4 regions of the Arthrobacter sp. STN4 genome follow, and region 2 is predicted to be linked to each of the others. Evidence: riboswitches for the same ligand, from Rfam matches in the RefSeq annotation. Region 2 holds a riboswitch; each other region holds the start of a gene.

What was found. Region 2 has a riboswitch for thiamine pyrophosphate ahead of thiC (phosphomethylpyrimidine synthase ThiC). Riboswitches for the same ligand answer to the same signal wherever they lie in the genome.
Region 1: it holds a riboswitch for thiamine pyrophosphate, as region 2 does, so the genes downstream of both, thiO (glycine oxidase ThiO) here and thiC (phosphomethylpyrimidine synthase ThiC) in region 2, are expected to answer to the same signal.
Region 3: it holds a riboswitch for thiamine pyrophosphate, as region 2 does, so the genes downstream of both, MMF96_RS12025 (ECF transporter S component) here and thiC (phosphomethylpyrimidine synthase ThiC) in region 2, are expected to answer to the same signal.
Region 4: it holds a riboswitch for thiamine pyrophosphate, as region 2 does, so the genes downstream of both, MMF96_RS07370 (bifunctional hydroxymethylpyrimidine kinase/phosphomethylpyrimidine kinase) here and thiC (phosphomethylpyrimidine synthase ThiC) in region 2, are expected to answer to the same signal.

What each region holds. Positions count from the first base shown of each region.
Region 1 covers NZ_JAKZGX010000024.1:17,618-20,829, reverse strand. Annotated here, with positions in the region: gene MMF96_RS15125 (MarR family winged helix-turn-helix transcriptional regulator) at 1-449, shown strand, start outside; gene thiE (thiamine phosphate synthase) at 579-1,259, opposite strand; TPP riboswitch at 1,274-1,397, shown strand; gene thiO (glycine oxidase ThiO) at 1,394-2,656, shown strand; gene thiS (sulfur carrier protein ThiS) at 2,653-2,892, shown strand; gene MMF96_RS15105 (thiazole synthase) at 2,979-3,212, shown strand, end outside.
Region 2 covers NZ_JAKZGX010000003.1:20,622-23,833, reverse strand. Annotated here, with positions in the region: gene thiC (phosphomethylpyrimidine synthase ThiC) at 1-1,385, opposite strand, end outside; TPP riboswitch at 1,383-1,493, opposite strand; gene MMF96_RS03600 (GNAT family N-acetyltransferase) at 1,544-2,050, shown strand; gene MMF96_RS03595 (hypothetical protein) at 2,172-2,909, shown strand; gene MMF96_RS03590 (carboxymuconolactone decarboxylase family protein) at 2,906-3,212, shown strand, end outside.
Region 3 covers NZ_JAKZGX010000015.1:24,931-28,142, forward strand. Annotated here, with positions in the region: gene MMF96_RS12015 (DUF4235 domain-containing protein) at 1-130, opposite strand, end outside; gene MMF96_RS12020 (plastocyanin/azurin family copper-binding protein) at 567-1,514, shown strand; TPP riboswitch at 1,637-1,758, shown strand; gene MMF96_RS12025 (ECF transporter S component) at 1,803-2,429, shown strand; gene MMF96_RS12030 (ATP-binding cassette domain-containing protein) at 2,432-3,212, shown strand, end outside.
Region 4 covers NZ_JAKZGX010000007.1:47,637-50,848, forward strand. Annotated here, with positions in the region: gene MMF96_RS07370 (bifunctional hydroxymethylpyrimidine kinase/phosphomethylpyrimidine kinase) at 1-1,547, opposite strand, end outside; TPP riboswitch at 1,538-1,636, opposite strand; gene MMF96_RS07375 (Rne/Rng family ribonuclease) at 1,751-3,212, opposite strand, start outside.

The DNA.
Region 1 (3,212 bases), on a different contig from region 2:
GGTCGCGCCCGGGGCTGGACGTCTCCAGCATCGAGGTCATGGGGCGCATCTCCCGCATCGGCGCCCAGGCCTCGCACCGGGTGGAACGCGGCCTTGCCGCCGCTGCGGTTTCGCGGGCCGAGTTCGACGTCCTGTGCGCCCTTGCGCGCAGCGAACGGCCCCTGCGGGCGAGCGAGGTGACGGCGGCAACGATGCTCAGCGGCGCCTCAACCACCAAAAACGTGGACCGGCTGGCCCGGCGCGGGCTCGTGGAGCGGCTGCCGTGGGAACGCGACGGGCGGGTTGTCCTCATGCAATTGACGGCGCTCGGAACCGAACTGGTGGACCGCGAATTTCCGCATCTGCTTGACCTGGACAGGGAAGCGCTGGCAGGGCTCGACGCAGGGGAGCGGGAACTGCTGGCAGCCCTGCTGCGGAAGGTGTCCGCGAAGATGGAGCCGGCGGGCTAGGCCTGTGCGCGCCGCCACTCGACGGTTTCGCCGGCGCCTGCGCCCAGGGCGTGCCATGCAGGCGGCGGCGTGTGTCATTTCACCCGCCCCCGCCGGGATGGCACGCCGTCGGTGTGGCCAGGGGAAGGGCTACCCCAGCGCGGGCAGCCGGGAGAGCAGTTCCTGGGCGGCCGCCGTCGGATCGTCGGCGTCCGTGACGGCGCGGACCACCACAATCCGGGAGGCGCCGGCCGCCACCACGGCGTCCACATTTGTCAGGTCCACGCCGCCGATGGCAAACCACGGCTTGGCGGTCCCCAGCGAGGCGGCGTGCTCCACCAGTCCCAGCCCGACGGCGGACCGGCCCGGCTTGGTGGGCGTGGCCCACAGCGGCCCGACGCAGAAGTAGCCGGCCTCGGGATTCGCTGCGGCGGCCGTGGCCTGGGCGGGGTCGTGGCTGGAGAGCCCGATGGCCACGGAGGGCCCCACCAGGGAGCGCGCGGCAGGCAGGGGCAGGTCCTTTTGGCCCACGTGGAACACCGGCGCCCCGGACAGCCGCGCGATGTCGGCGCGGTCGTTCACGGCCCACAGCCTGCCACATTCCTCCGCCACACCGCGCAGCACGGCGAGCAGTTCCAGCTCCTCGGCAGCCTCGAGCGACTTGTCGCGCAGCTGGATGATGTCGACCCCGCCGGCGTAGGCGGCACGCAGGAATTCCGCAAAGTCGCCGCGTTCCCGGCGGGAATCGGTGCACACGTACAGGCGTGCGTCGGCGATCGGGGGAGCGGGGGCTGGGGGCGTGGCGTCATGGATGGCGGAAGGCAGGCTCATGTCTCATAGACTAGTTCAGTACCGCGGGAGCCGGGCAAGCCGGCTGAGAGGGCACACACCTGTGCCGACCGAAAGGCGCCCACGGGCGCGGAACCTGATCCGGCCCATACCGGCGTAGGGAAGGAGTCACAGCCATGGCGCACACGCCCGATTCAAAAGCCGTGTCCGAGGCCATCACCACCGACGTGGCCGTCATCGGCGGCGGGATCGTGGGCCTGGGGATCGCCTGGGAAGCCCAGCGCAGCGGCCGCAACGTCACCGTCATCGACCCCTCGCCCGCGACCGGCGCCACCTTTGCTGCCGCCGGCATGCTGGCCCCCGTCAGCGAACTGCATTACCAGGAGGAGGGCCTGCTGGAACTGACGCTCGCCTCCGCGGCCCGCTGGCCGGAATTCGTCGCCCCGCTGGTGGCCGCCGGCCATGCCGACACCGGATTCCGCACGACGCCGACCCTGGTCCTGGGTGCCGACGCCGCGGACCGCGCCGCGCTGGCCGACCTCCGGGAGGTCCAGCTCGCGCACGGGCTGGACGTGGAGCAGCTGGGCATCCGCCAGGCCCGCGCCGCGGAGCCGCTGGTGGGGCCGCACATTTCCTGTGCCTACCGCATTGCCCAGGACCACCAGGTGGATCCGCGCGGCGTGGCCACGGCCATCCGTGTCCAGCTCAACGTGGTGGCGGCGGAGCGGGGGCGGCTGCGCGAGGAGCAGACCAGCATCCGGCGCAACGCCGTCGCGCTGCTGCACCAGGACCCGCAGGATTCCCGCTCGCGGGTCACCGGCGTGCGGTTGGAGGACGGCCGCGAGGTGCACGCCGGCGAGGTGGTGGTGGCCAACGGGCTTGGCGCGCCCTTGCTGCAGGGCCTGCCGGAGGGCCTGGAGCTGCCCGTCCGGCCCGTCTACGGGGACATCCTGCGCCTGCGCGTGCCCGCCCACCTGCAGCCGCTGGCCACCGCCACCATCCGCGGACTGGTGCGGGGGCTGCCGGTCTACCTTGTGCCGCGCAACGACAACACGGTGGTCATCGGCGCCACGAGCCGCGAGGACGGCTCGGCGGCCGTCAGCGCCGGGGGAGTGCACCAGCTGCTGCGCGACGCCCAGGTGCTGGTGCCCGCCGTCGCCGAACTGGAACTGCTGGAAACCACGGCGCGGGCCCGCCCCGGCACCCCGGACAACGCCCCGCTGCTGGGCCGGGTTGCCGACGGCGCCGGGCGCGACATTCCCGGGCTCATCATTGCCACCGGCTTCTTCCGGCACGGCGTCCTGCTGACGGCCATCGCCGCACACACCGTCCGCCAACTGCTGGGTGACATCACCGACCTCGCGTGGGAACGCTTCCGCCCCGACCGGTTTTCACCCGCGCTTCGCCCATCCGGCCCCACCCCACAGGAGACACCATGAGCATCATCCAACTCAACGGCGCCGCCGCGCCGCTGGCCGCCGGCACCACCGTCGCCGATCTCGTCGCCGCCGTCACGGGGCGGGCCATCCTGCCCACCGGGCAGCCGGCCGACGGCGGCCGGCTGGGCGTGGCCGTGGCCCGCAACGCGGACATTGTGCCGCGCAGCCAGTGGTCGGCGACCGCGGTGGTTGCCGACGACGACGTCGAGATCGTCACGGCCGTCCAGGGCGGCTAGGCACGGCCTCAGGCCGGGCGCCGGCCCGGCACCCCGCCCGGCACGCGCGCCGGCAAACATACCCTTTTGGAAGAAAGCGAAGCACCATGACTGAAATCCTGACGGAAACCGACCCGTTCACCGTGGCGGGCGTCCCGCTCGGCTCGCGGCTGATCATGGGCACCGGCGGGGCGCCCAGCCTGGACGGCCTGGGAGCGGCACTCGTGGCCTCCGGCACCGAGCTGACCACGGTGGCCATGCGCCGGTACGCCCCCGGCAGCGGGGGCGGCGGTGCCGGCACCAACCTCTTCGAGCTGCTGCTGGAAAACAACATCCGCGTG
Region 2 (3,212 bases):
GCGATCTTGTAGGTGATCACGCCCGTCTTCACGTCGTCCTTGTTGGGCAGCCCCAGGTGCTCCTTCGGCGTGACGTAGCACAGCATGGCCGTCCCGTAGCGGGCGATCTCCGTGGCGCCGATGGCCGAGGTGATGTGGTCGTAGCCGGGGGCGATGTCCGTCACCAGCGGGCCCAGCGTGTAGAACGGGGCGCCGTCGCACAGTTCCTGCTGGCGTTCCACATTCTCGCGGACCAGGTGGAACGGGATGTGGCCGGGCCCCTCCACCATGACCTGGACGTCGTACTTCCAGGCCCGCCTGGTCAGCTCGGCCAGCGTGTCCAGCTCCGCAAACTGGGCGGCGTCGTTGGCGTCGGCCGTGGAGCCCGGGCGCAGGCCGTCGCCCAGGGAAAATGCCACGTCGTAGCGGGCAAAGATTTCGCACAGTTCGTCAAAGTGCGTGTACAGGAAGTTCTCCTGGTGGTGGGCCAGGCACCAGCCGGCCATGATGGACCCGCCGCGGGAAACGATGCCCGTGACCCGGTTGGCCGTGAGCGGGACGTAGCGCAGCAGCACGCCGGCGTGGATGGTCATGTAGTCCACCCCCTGCTCGCATTGCTCGATCACGGTGTCGCGGAAGATCTCCCAGGTGAGCTTGTCCGCCTCGCCGTTGACCTTTTCGAGGGCCTGGTAGATGGGCACCGTGCCGATGGGCACGGGGGAGTTGCGGATGATCCACTCCCTCGTGGTGTGGATGTCGTCGCCCGTGGAGAGGTCCATGACGGTGTCCGCGCCCCACAGGGTGGCCCACTGCAGCTTGTCCACCTCCTCGGCGATGGAGCTGGTGACGGCGGAGTTGCCGATGTTTGCATTGATCTTCACCAGGAAGGCCTTGCCGATGATCATCGGCTCGGACTCCGGGTGGTTGATGTTGTTGGGGATGATGGCCCGCCCGGCGGCCAGCTCGCTGCGGACCAATTCCACGTCGCAGTTTTCGCGCAGGGCCACAAACCGCATTTCCTGGGTCACGACGCCGGCCCGGGCGTAGTGCATCTGGGTCACCGTGTGCCCCTCCCGGGACCGCAGTGGCGCCCGCTGGGCACCCTTCCACTCCGCCGAGGCGGCGCCGCGCCGCTGGGCCGAGCGGCCGTCGTCGAGCAGCTCGCGGCCGCGGCCCTGGTAGGTTTCGCAGTCCCCGCGCGCCCCGATCCAGGGGTCCCGCAGCGGCGGCAGCCCGTGGACGGGGTCGCTGCCGGGCCCTGCCGTCCGGTAGACCTGAAGGGGCGGATTTTCCCGCCCCGGCGCCGAATCCTCCAGCGTGATGGACGTTACCGGGACCCGCAGGCCATGGTGGTCATCCGTCAGGTAGGACAGTGTGTGGGCAGGGCTTTGTTCGGTGGAATTCACTAGGTGGTACTCACTTCCTTCGCCGGCATTACCCGGACAGGTTCAACGGTCCCGGGCAGCTGCAGCCCGTGTCTCAGCCCCTGCTTCGGGGCTCCCGTGTGGTCAAAGACGAAGTTACACGATCACCAGGTGCCGGTGTCAAGCCGTAGGATCGTTCCATGCTGGAAATCCGTCCCGCGGCGTTGAGTGAATTCTCGCTTTTGCCTGCCCTCGAAGCGGACGCGGACCTGGCCTTCGACACCCTGGACCCGCCGTTCGGCCATCGCGGGGAGTTTCCGCCGCCGGGTACGGCCGAGTCCTATGCCGACGCGTTCCACATCATGGTGGCAGGACGGCCGCCCGTGGGTTTTGCACGCCTGGACATTGTTGACGGCCAGGCCCATTTGGGGCAGCTGGCCGTCAGCCCCGAGCATGCCCGGCAGGGGATCGGGCGGGCGCTCGTCATGGCCGCCAAGGCGTGGGCATTGGAGGCCGGCTTCCACACCATGACGCTGTGCACCTTCGCCGACGTGCCGTTCAACGGCCCGTTTTATGCCGGCTGCGGCTTTGTGGAACTGCCGGAGGAATCGCTGGCCCCGGAACTGCGCCGGCTCCGCCGCGAGGAATCCGCGCTGGGGCTCGATGCCATGGGCCGGCGCGTGGCCATGTCCGCCGGGCTCCGCTGACGGTCCGCCCGGCCCGGCGGCGGTACCCCGAACGGGGCCGGGCCTTAATGGGTCATCTGCCCCATGCGCCCGGGCGGCTGCGGCCCTACGCTGGTCAGAACACCGCATAAGGAGGCCACCCATGGCAACCACAACACCGCAGGAATGCGCGGTCCGGGCCGAGGCGGCAGCAGACATGCCCCCAGACCCCGCCGAACACTTTGCCGGCTACGCGGTCTTGGGGGTTCCGCTCAGTTCGGGCCACTACCTGGCCTTCCGATGCTTCCCGTCCAGTTCAATTGGCCCGGGGTACCGCGCCGTGTGGCTTCGCACGCCCGCGGGGCAGTGGACGGTTTACGCCGACGTCCCGCCGGAACAGAGCTGCGCCAGGTACTTCGGGGCCGCCCTGGCGCAGGCCGTGACCGCACGGGTCGACGCCGAATGGGCCGGCCCGCGGGCGCTCAAGGTGGGAGTGCCCGGCGTCGTCAGTTGGGAACTGGAACTGGGGGTGAGCTGGGCCACCGCCGCCGCCACGGCGGCGGCCCTGCGGCTTCCTTCCGCAGTGTGGCGCCGCGACGGCGTGGTCAACGCCATGGGCCGCATGATGGGACCGGCGCTGGGCGCGGGGCGGATGAAACTTGCCGGCCTGGTCCCCAACGGCCAAAGGTTCCAGGCCAGGCCGCTGCGGCTCTGGACCGTCACGCACAGCCGGGCCGTCATTGGCGGCGAGGACGCGGGAATCCTGCGGGTACTTCCCGGGCAGGAGCACCTGGCCGATTTTTGGCTCCCCCGGCGGGGCCTGTTCGTGGCGGACGTGGGCATCAGGTTCCCGTCCACCGCAGCGCACGCCGGATCACGAAAGGGCGGCAAAACACCATGAGCGTCATTGAAACCATTCCCGAATCCGCTGCTGCGGGGCCCGTTGCGCAGCTGTATGCCGACGACGTCCGGGCGCTGGGCTACGTGCCCAGCCACTCGCGGGCCATGGCCCTGAATCCCGGGGCGTTCGCCGCTTGGCGGGCGCTGCAGGCGGCCATCGCCGGCTCGCTTGGCCTGCGCCGTTACGAACTGGTGACCCTGGCGGCGGCACGCGGGATCGGCTCGGCGGCCTGCCTGCTGGCACACGGCAGGAAGGCCCTGACATTCATGGAGGCGGACGAGTTGGAGCGGGTGGCCCGAGACT
Region 3 (3,212 bases), on a different contig from region 2:
CCAGGTCGGCGCCGTCCTTGGGCGGCTTGTTGCCGGTGCCCTTCTCCCAGGCGACGTCCACGATCTTGCCGGCGGCAAACCCGGCGGCCAGGCTCACGCCCGTGCCCAGCAGCTTGAAGACGATATTCACAATGACTCTCCTTGGTGTGCGGCGGGCTTGATGCGCTGTGAAAGTTCCCTGCCAGCCTAACGGGTCAGCGGGCCGGGGCAAGCAGGATGCGGCGGTACTTGGACGGAATTCCCTGACCACTTGTCGACAAGCCTCCCGCCCGGGTGCACCATGGGAAGTGCGTGTTCGCGGGCTGTCAGTTGTCCTTGACGGCGCTGCGGGTGCGCCGGGCAGTGGCAGCACAATGCCCCATCATCAACGCCCCGCCCGCCATGGCGGGCGGCGCGCATTGGACCCGGAGCTCAGGGGGTTCCATGCGCATCCGGTCCCGCCGGCATGCCGGCCGGACAGAGCGGGCCCCCTTGAGGGAGGGACCATCTCGCGCGGCCGCCTGGCCAGGGGGCCGCAGCTTTCGAGAAGGGAACGACCCATGAGGCGTCGTTTGGAAAATCTTCGCTTGAACCATCTTTCTTCGCGCAAGGTGCCGGTGCTGGTTGCCGCACTCTTGGCGCTGCTGGTGCCGCTGGCACTTTCGGGCCCGGCAGTCGCCGACCCCGGCGCAGGCGGGCAGGGCCCGCACACCTGGACAGTCCTGGCTGGAAATGAGTCACCGGACCAGGCCATCCAGAGCATGGCGTTTTTGCCCACCGACGTCTATGTCGACGCGGGGGACACCGTCACCTGGCAGGCGAACTCGGCCGAGCCGCACACCGTCACCTTCCTGCCGCCCGGCGCGCCGTTGATGGCCTTCAACCCCGGCGACCCGACGCAGCTGTTCCCCATTGGCGGCAGCACCTACGACGGGGCGTCCTACTACAACTCGGGCATCCTGACCAACGTGTCCGACAGCGGCTTTCCTGCCGTGGCGAGCTACAGCCTGCAGTTCCCCGCAGCCGGCGACTTCACGTACTACTGCCTGGTGCACGGGGCCATGATGAAGGGCACCGTCCACGTGGCGGCGGCCGGCACGCCATACCCCTACACGCAAAACGACTACAACAGGCAGAGCCGGCAGCAGGCACAAGGGATCCTGCTGGACGGGCGCATGCTCTGGAATGCAACGGCAGCGCAGGCTGATTCGCACCACGTCTACGTCGGCGCCGACGACGGGGTGGCCATGGTGATGCGCTACATCCAGCCCACGGTGCGCATCCATGTGGGCGAAACGGTCACGTTCATCAACAACGGCATGGCGGCCCCGCACACGGTCACCTTTGGGACGGAGCCGGCGGACTTCAACATGCCCGTGGGCAATCCTGCGGCGTTTGCCGGTGGGGACCTGAATTCCGGGCTCATGCTCCCGGGATCCACGTTCACCGTCACCTTCACGAAGGCAGGGACCTTCAGCTACATCTGTGCCCTGCATGACTACATGGGCATGGTGGGCACGGTGGTGGTGGGGTAACGCCGGAACCCAGCCCAGCCAGGCACGACGGCGGGAGGCCGGCCACCCGGGCCGGCCTCCCGCCGTCGTGCGCCAGGAACGTTGGCCGCGGCACGCCGCCGCGGGTAGACTGAAGCCGCAATTCAACACGACAGGGGAGCGTCCCGTCCCGGATCCCGGAACAGGGCGCTGAGAGTGCGGTCCGCCGCAGACCCTCGAACCTGCTCCGGCTAGTACCGGCGAAGGGAGTCGAGTTCTCTTCGGTGCGCGGAGATACCGCCGCACCGCCCCTCCTGCAAAGGAGGAAACATGAGCGAGTCAGTCGCGGGCAATTCCGCAAACCCCAAGGCAGCACCCAAAACCACGTGGCGCGTGGTGGACATCGTGGTGGCCGCCGTCCTGTCCGTCGCCGTGGGCGTCATCTTCTGGCTGTGGTCTGCCGCCTACGGCGTGATCGCGGCTGCCACCGCCGCATTCCCGCCTCTCGGCGGACTCTACGGCGGCGGCTGGCTGATCGCCGGCGTCATCGGCGGCCTGGTGATCCGCAAACCCGGCGCGGCGTTGTTCTGCGAAATCGTGGCGGCCATTGTGGAGGCGCTGCTGGGCAGTTCCTTTGGCTTCACCGTCCTGCTCTCCGGCCTGGTCCAGGGCATCGGCGCGGAGCTCATTTTCGCCGTGGTCCGCTACCGACGCTTTTCGCTGCCGGTGGCGCTGCTGGCCGGCGCCCTGTCCGGTGTGGCGATGGGCATCAACGACTCCCTGGTCTGGAACGTGGAGTGGGCGTTTGTCTGGAAGCTGGTCTACACCGTCTTCGGTGCCATCTCCGGCGCCGTCATCGCCGGGCTGCTGTCCTGGCTCGCCGTCCGCGGGCTGGCACGCACAGGTGTCCTGGCCAACCTGACCTCCCGCGGCGCCGCCACCGAACCGGTGGTGTAGCCGTGGGGGCAACGGCCCCGGCCGGCGGTCCGGGCCGGGCCGCCGGGCTTGGCGTGGCACCCGCCCGGATCAGCGCCAAGGGGTGGGGCTGGCAGCATTCGGGCCGCGCCGCCAAGGCCGTCCACGACCTCGACCTGGAGATCGCGCCGGGCGAACGCGTGCTGCTGCTGGGGCCTTCGGGCGCCGGAAAGTCCACGCTGCTGCACGCGCTCGCCGGCGTGCTTGGCGTCGATGAGGACGCGGACGAGTTTGGGTCCCTGCTGATCGACGGCGCACCCGTGGCGGAGTCTCGCGGACGCACCGGCCTGATGCAGCAGGACCCCGATTCCCAGGTGGTGCTCTCCCGCATCGGCGACGACGTGGCCTTTGGTGCCGAAAACCTGGCCGTGCCGCGGGAGGAGATCTGGCGCCGCGTGCCCGCGGCGCTCGAGGCCGTGGGCCTTCGGCTGCCGTTGGACCACCCGAGCTCCGCGCTGTCCGGTGGCCAAAAGCAGCGCCTCGGACTGGCCGGCATGCTGGCCATGCGCCCCGGCCTGCTGCTCCTGGACGAGCCCACGGCAAACCTGGACCCGGCCGGGGTGGTGGACGTGCGCGACGCCGTCCGGAACAGCCTGGATGAAACCGGCGCCACCCTGGTGGTGGTGGAACACCGCGTGTCCGTGTGGCTCGACGTCGTGGACCGGATCGTGGTGCTGGCTCCCGAAGCGGCGGGGGAGCCCGGCGGCGTGCTGCTGGACGGCCCGCCCGCCGCGGTCCTGGCCCAGGCGGCGGGCATGCTGTCCG
Region 4 (3,212 bases), on a different contig from region 2:
GCATCAAAAAAGTCAACCTCGTACCGTGCCGAATGCACGAAGGCCTCGCGCATGCGCTCCCGCTCCAGGGCAGATCCGCGCACGGCGGCCGCGTCGACGATGGCGACGGCCCGCGCCGTGGCCTCCGCGAAGGCCTCATCCGCGTAGGTCTCCAGCCACTCACCGTAGGGGTGGGCACCTGCGCCCGTGCCGGCGTCGTCCGCCAGCGTGCGGTCCCGCAGGTAGCCGGCGTGGAGCACGCGGCCCACTTCCGCATACAGCCAGTAGCAGGGCAGCACGGCGGCGGCCAGCTCGGCGTAGCTGCCCGAGAACGCCACCGCCGACAGGTGGTCCACATAGTGCTTGGTTACGGGGCCCCGGGCCACCTCCACGGGGTGGCGGCTGAGCCATTCCCGGTGCAGCGCCAGTTCCACGACCAGGCAGTTCTGCGCGCCGGCGGCCCAAAAACGCTGCTCGTCCTCAGTGGGGGCGAGGGCGCTGGCGCGGGACAGCACGCGCGAGTAGGCGTTGAGGTACTGCGCGTCCTGGGCCAGGTAATAGGCAAAGTGCCGCTCGTCGAGCCCGCCCGAGGCCAGCTCGCGGATGAAGTCCAACGCAAAGATGGCCTCGCGCTCCGGTGCGATCTGCGCCCACAGCGACCGGGTGAATTCGCCGGCGGCCGGAGCCTGCAGGGCCCACAGTTCGTGGAAGTGGTTGAGCGGTCCGTGCCCGTGCCCGATGTCGAGGACCCCGGACGCCTGCAGGCAGCCGGTCAGCCAGTCCTTGGCGCGGCGCATGCTTTCGGCCCAGCTGCCGGTCTGCACCTGCAGGGTGGCCAGCGCCGCGGACAGCGAGCAGCCGGTGCCATGCGTGTTGTCGGTGTCCACGCGCGGGCCGGCAAAGATTTCCACCGAGCCGTCCGGTCCCACCAGCGCATCGGGGCACTGGTCACCTTCCAGGTGCCCGCCCTTGACCAGCACGGCTGTCCCGTGGACCGCGGCCAGGGCCTTGCCCTGCTGCAGCGCCGCGTCCCAGCTGGCAGCCTCGGGCTCCCCGCACAGGACTGCCAGTTCGGCCAGGTTGGGCGTGGCCAGGTGGGCCTGATGCAACAGCCGGAGCAGGGACTTGCGCGCGTCCCCGTCCACCAGCGCATCCCCGCTGGTCGCCACCATCACCGGGTCAAGCACGACGACGGGCGGCCGGGTTTCCGCCAGCCACTCCCCCACCGTGTCCATCACCTCGGCGTTGGCCAGCATGCCGATCTTGACCGCGTCAATGGTGATGTCCGCGGAGAGGCTGTCCAGCTGCTGCCGGAGAAAATCCGCAGCCGGGACGTGGACGCCCTGGACACCCTGCGTGTTCTGGGCCGTCAGGGCCGTAATGGCAGCCATGGCGTAGCCGCCGTGGGCCGAGATGGACTTGATGTCCGCCTGGATGCCGGCGCCGCCCGAGGGGTCGGAGCCGGCGATGCTGAGCACGTGCGGCGGCCGCGGTGCGGGACCGGGGGCCGGCTGGTTCGGGGCGGGCTGCGGGTTCGTGGTGGTCCGGGGCGTGGTGTTGTGGGTCAAGCGGACATCCCTTCGCCGGTGCTGGCCGGTCAGGTTCAACGGGTTTGTTCTCAGCCGGCCCTCGTGGCCTGGCACCCCGTGTCGCTCACCACATTAGCGCCCCTGCTTCCGCTTAAGCGAAAACTGGGTGCCAGTAGTTGCCGCATCGCAACCGGAAAAGGTTGACAAAACCGTAACTATTGACACCCAGTTGGGCGGGGACGCTACAGCTCGGAAGCGGGCACGCCGACGCCGAGCATGATGATCGGGGCCGCTTCCTTCGCTGCCGCCGGTCCGGCCTGCGCCGTCTCAGCCTGCGCCGAACCCGTCCGCTCCGACCCGGTGTGCGCGGCCGGCTGGGCCGGGCCGCTTGTGTGAGGCGTGCCGCCCTGCCCGGCCGGGACGGCCGAGGTCTCAACGCTCATGTCCGCACCGCCCTGTGCGCTGCGGGCGCTGCGGTTGCGGCGCGGGCGGCGGGAGCGCGAGCGTTCCGGGGATCCGTCCCGGCCCTCGGACGCGGCGTCGCCGGCGGCCCGGACGGTGCCGGTGCCCGGCCCTGCGGCGGTGGGAGCGGCGGCGGGCGCCGGTGCAACGCCATCCGTGGCCTTCGGGCCGGCGAGCTGGTCCAGTGCCTGGGCCAGGCCGGCCAGCGCCGCCGCCTGCTCGGCACGGTGGTCGTCGCCGGCGGGGTGGTGGCCGCGGGGCAGCGCCACGGCCTCACCGCCGAGCGTCACCGTCGCGGTCTCCGCCAGGCTGGTGGGCAGCGTTTCCACCTCGACGTCGGCGACGTCGTCGTCCGCACGGCCCGGCTCGGTGCGGGCGGGCGCGCCGTTGCCGTTCCCGGCCTGGCCGTCCTGCGCGGGCTCGTGGTGCGCGGCGGCCGCCGCAGCGGCAATGCTGGCCAGCGCGGCACGTGCCTGGGTGGCCTTTTGCTGCCGCTCGGCCTCGGCTGCCGGGTCCACGACGGCGGCCTCAAGGTGCTCGTGCGCCTCCTGCCCGTCACCCTCGTGCTGCTGGGAACGGTTGCGGTTGCGCTTGCGTTCGCTGCGCGTGGAGCGGTTGGCAGTGCGTTCGACGTCGCGGTGCTCGCTCCGGCCCGGCTGCGGGTGGTGCTGCTCGGCAGCCACCGTGTGGACGCGGCGGTGCTCCACGGGGATCTCGTGGGTGACCATGCCCCGTCCGGCGCAGGCCTCGCACAGCTCCCCGAACACTTCCAGCAGCCCGGTGCCCATGCGCTTGCGCGTCATCTGCACCAGTCCCAGGCTGGTGACCTCGGCCACCTGGTGCTTGGTCCGGTCGCGTCCCAGGCACTCGACCAGGCGGCGGAGCACCAGGTCCCGGTTGGATTCGAGCACCATGTCGATGAAGTCGATGACGATGATGCCGCCGATGTCACGCAGGCGCAGCTGGCGCACCACTTCCTCGGCCGCCTCAAGGTTGTTCTTGGTGACGGTTTCCTCGAGGTTGCCGCCGGAGCCGGTGAACTTTCCGGTGTTGACGTCCACCACGGTCATGGCCTCGGTGCGGTCAATGACCAGCGAGCCGCCGGAGGGCAGGAACACCTTGCGCTCAAGGGCCTTGGAGATTTGCTCGTCGATGCGGTGGGCACCGAAGATGTCCTCGGACTTGGTCCATTTTTCCAGGCGGTCCAGCAGGTCGGGGGCCACGTACGTCACGTACGCCTCA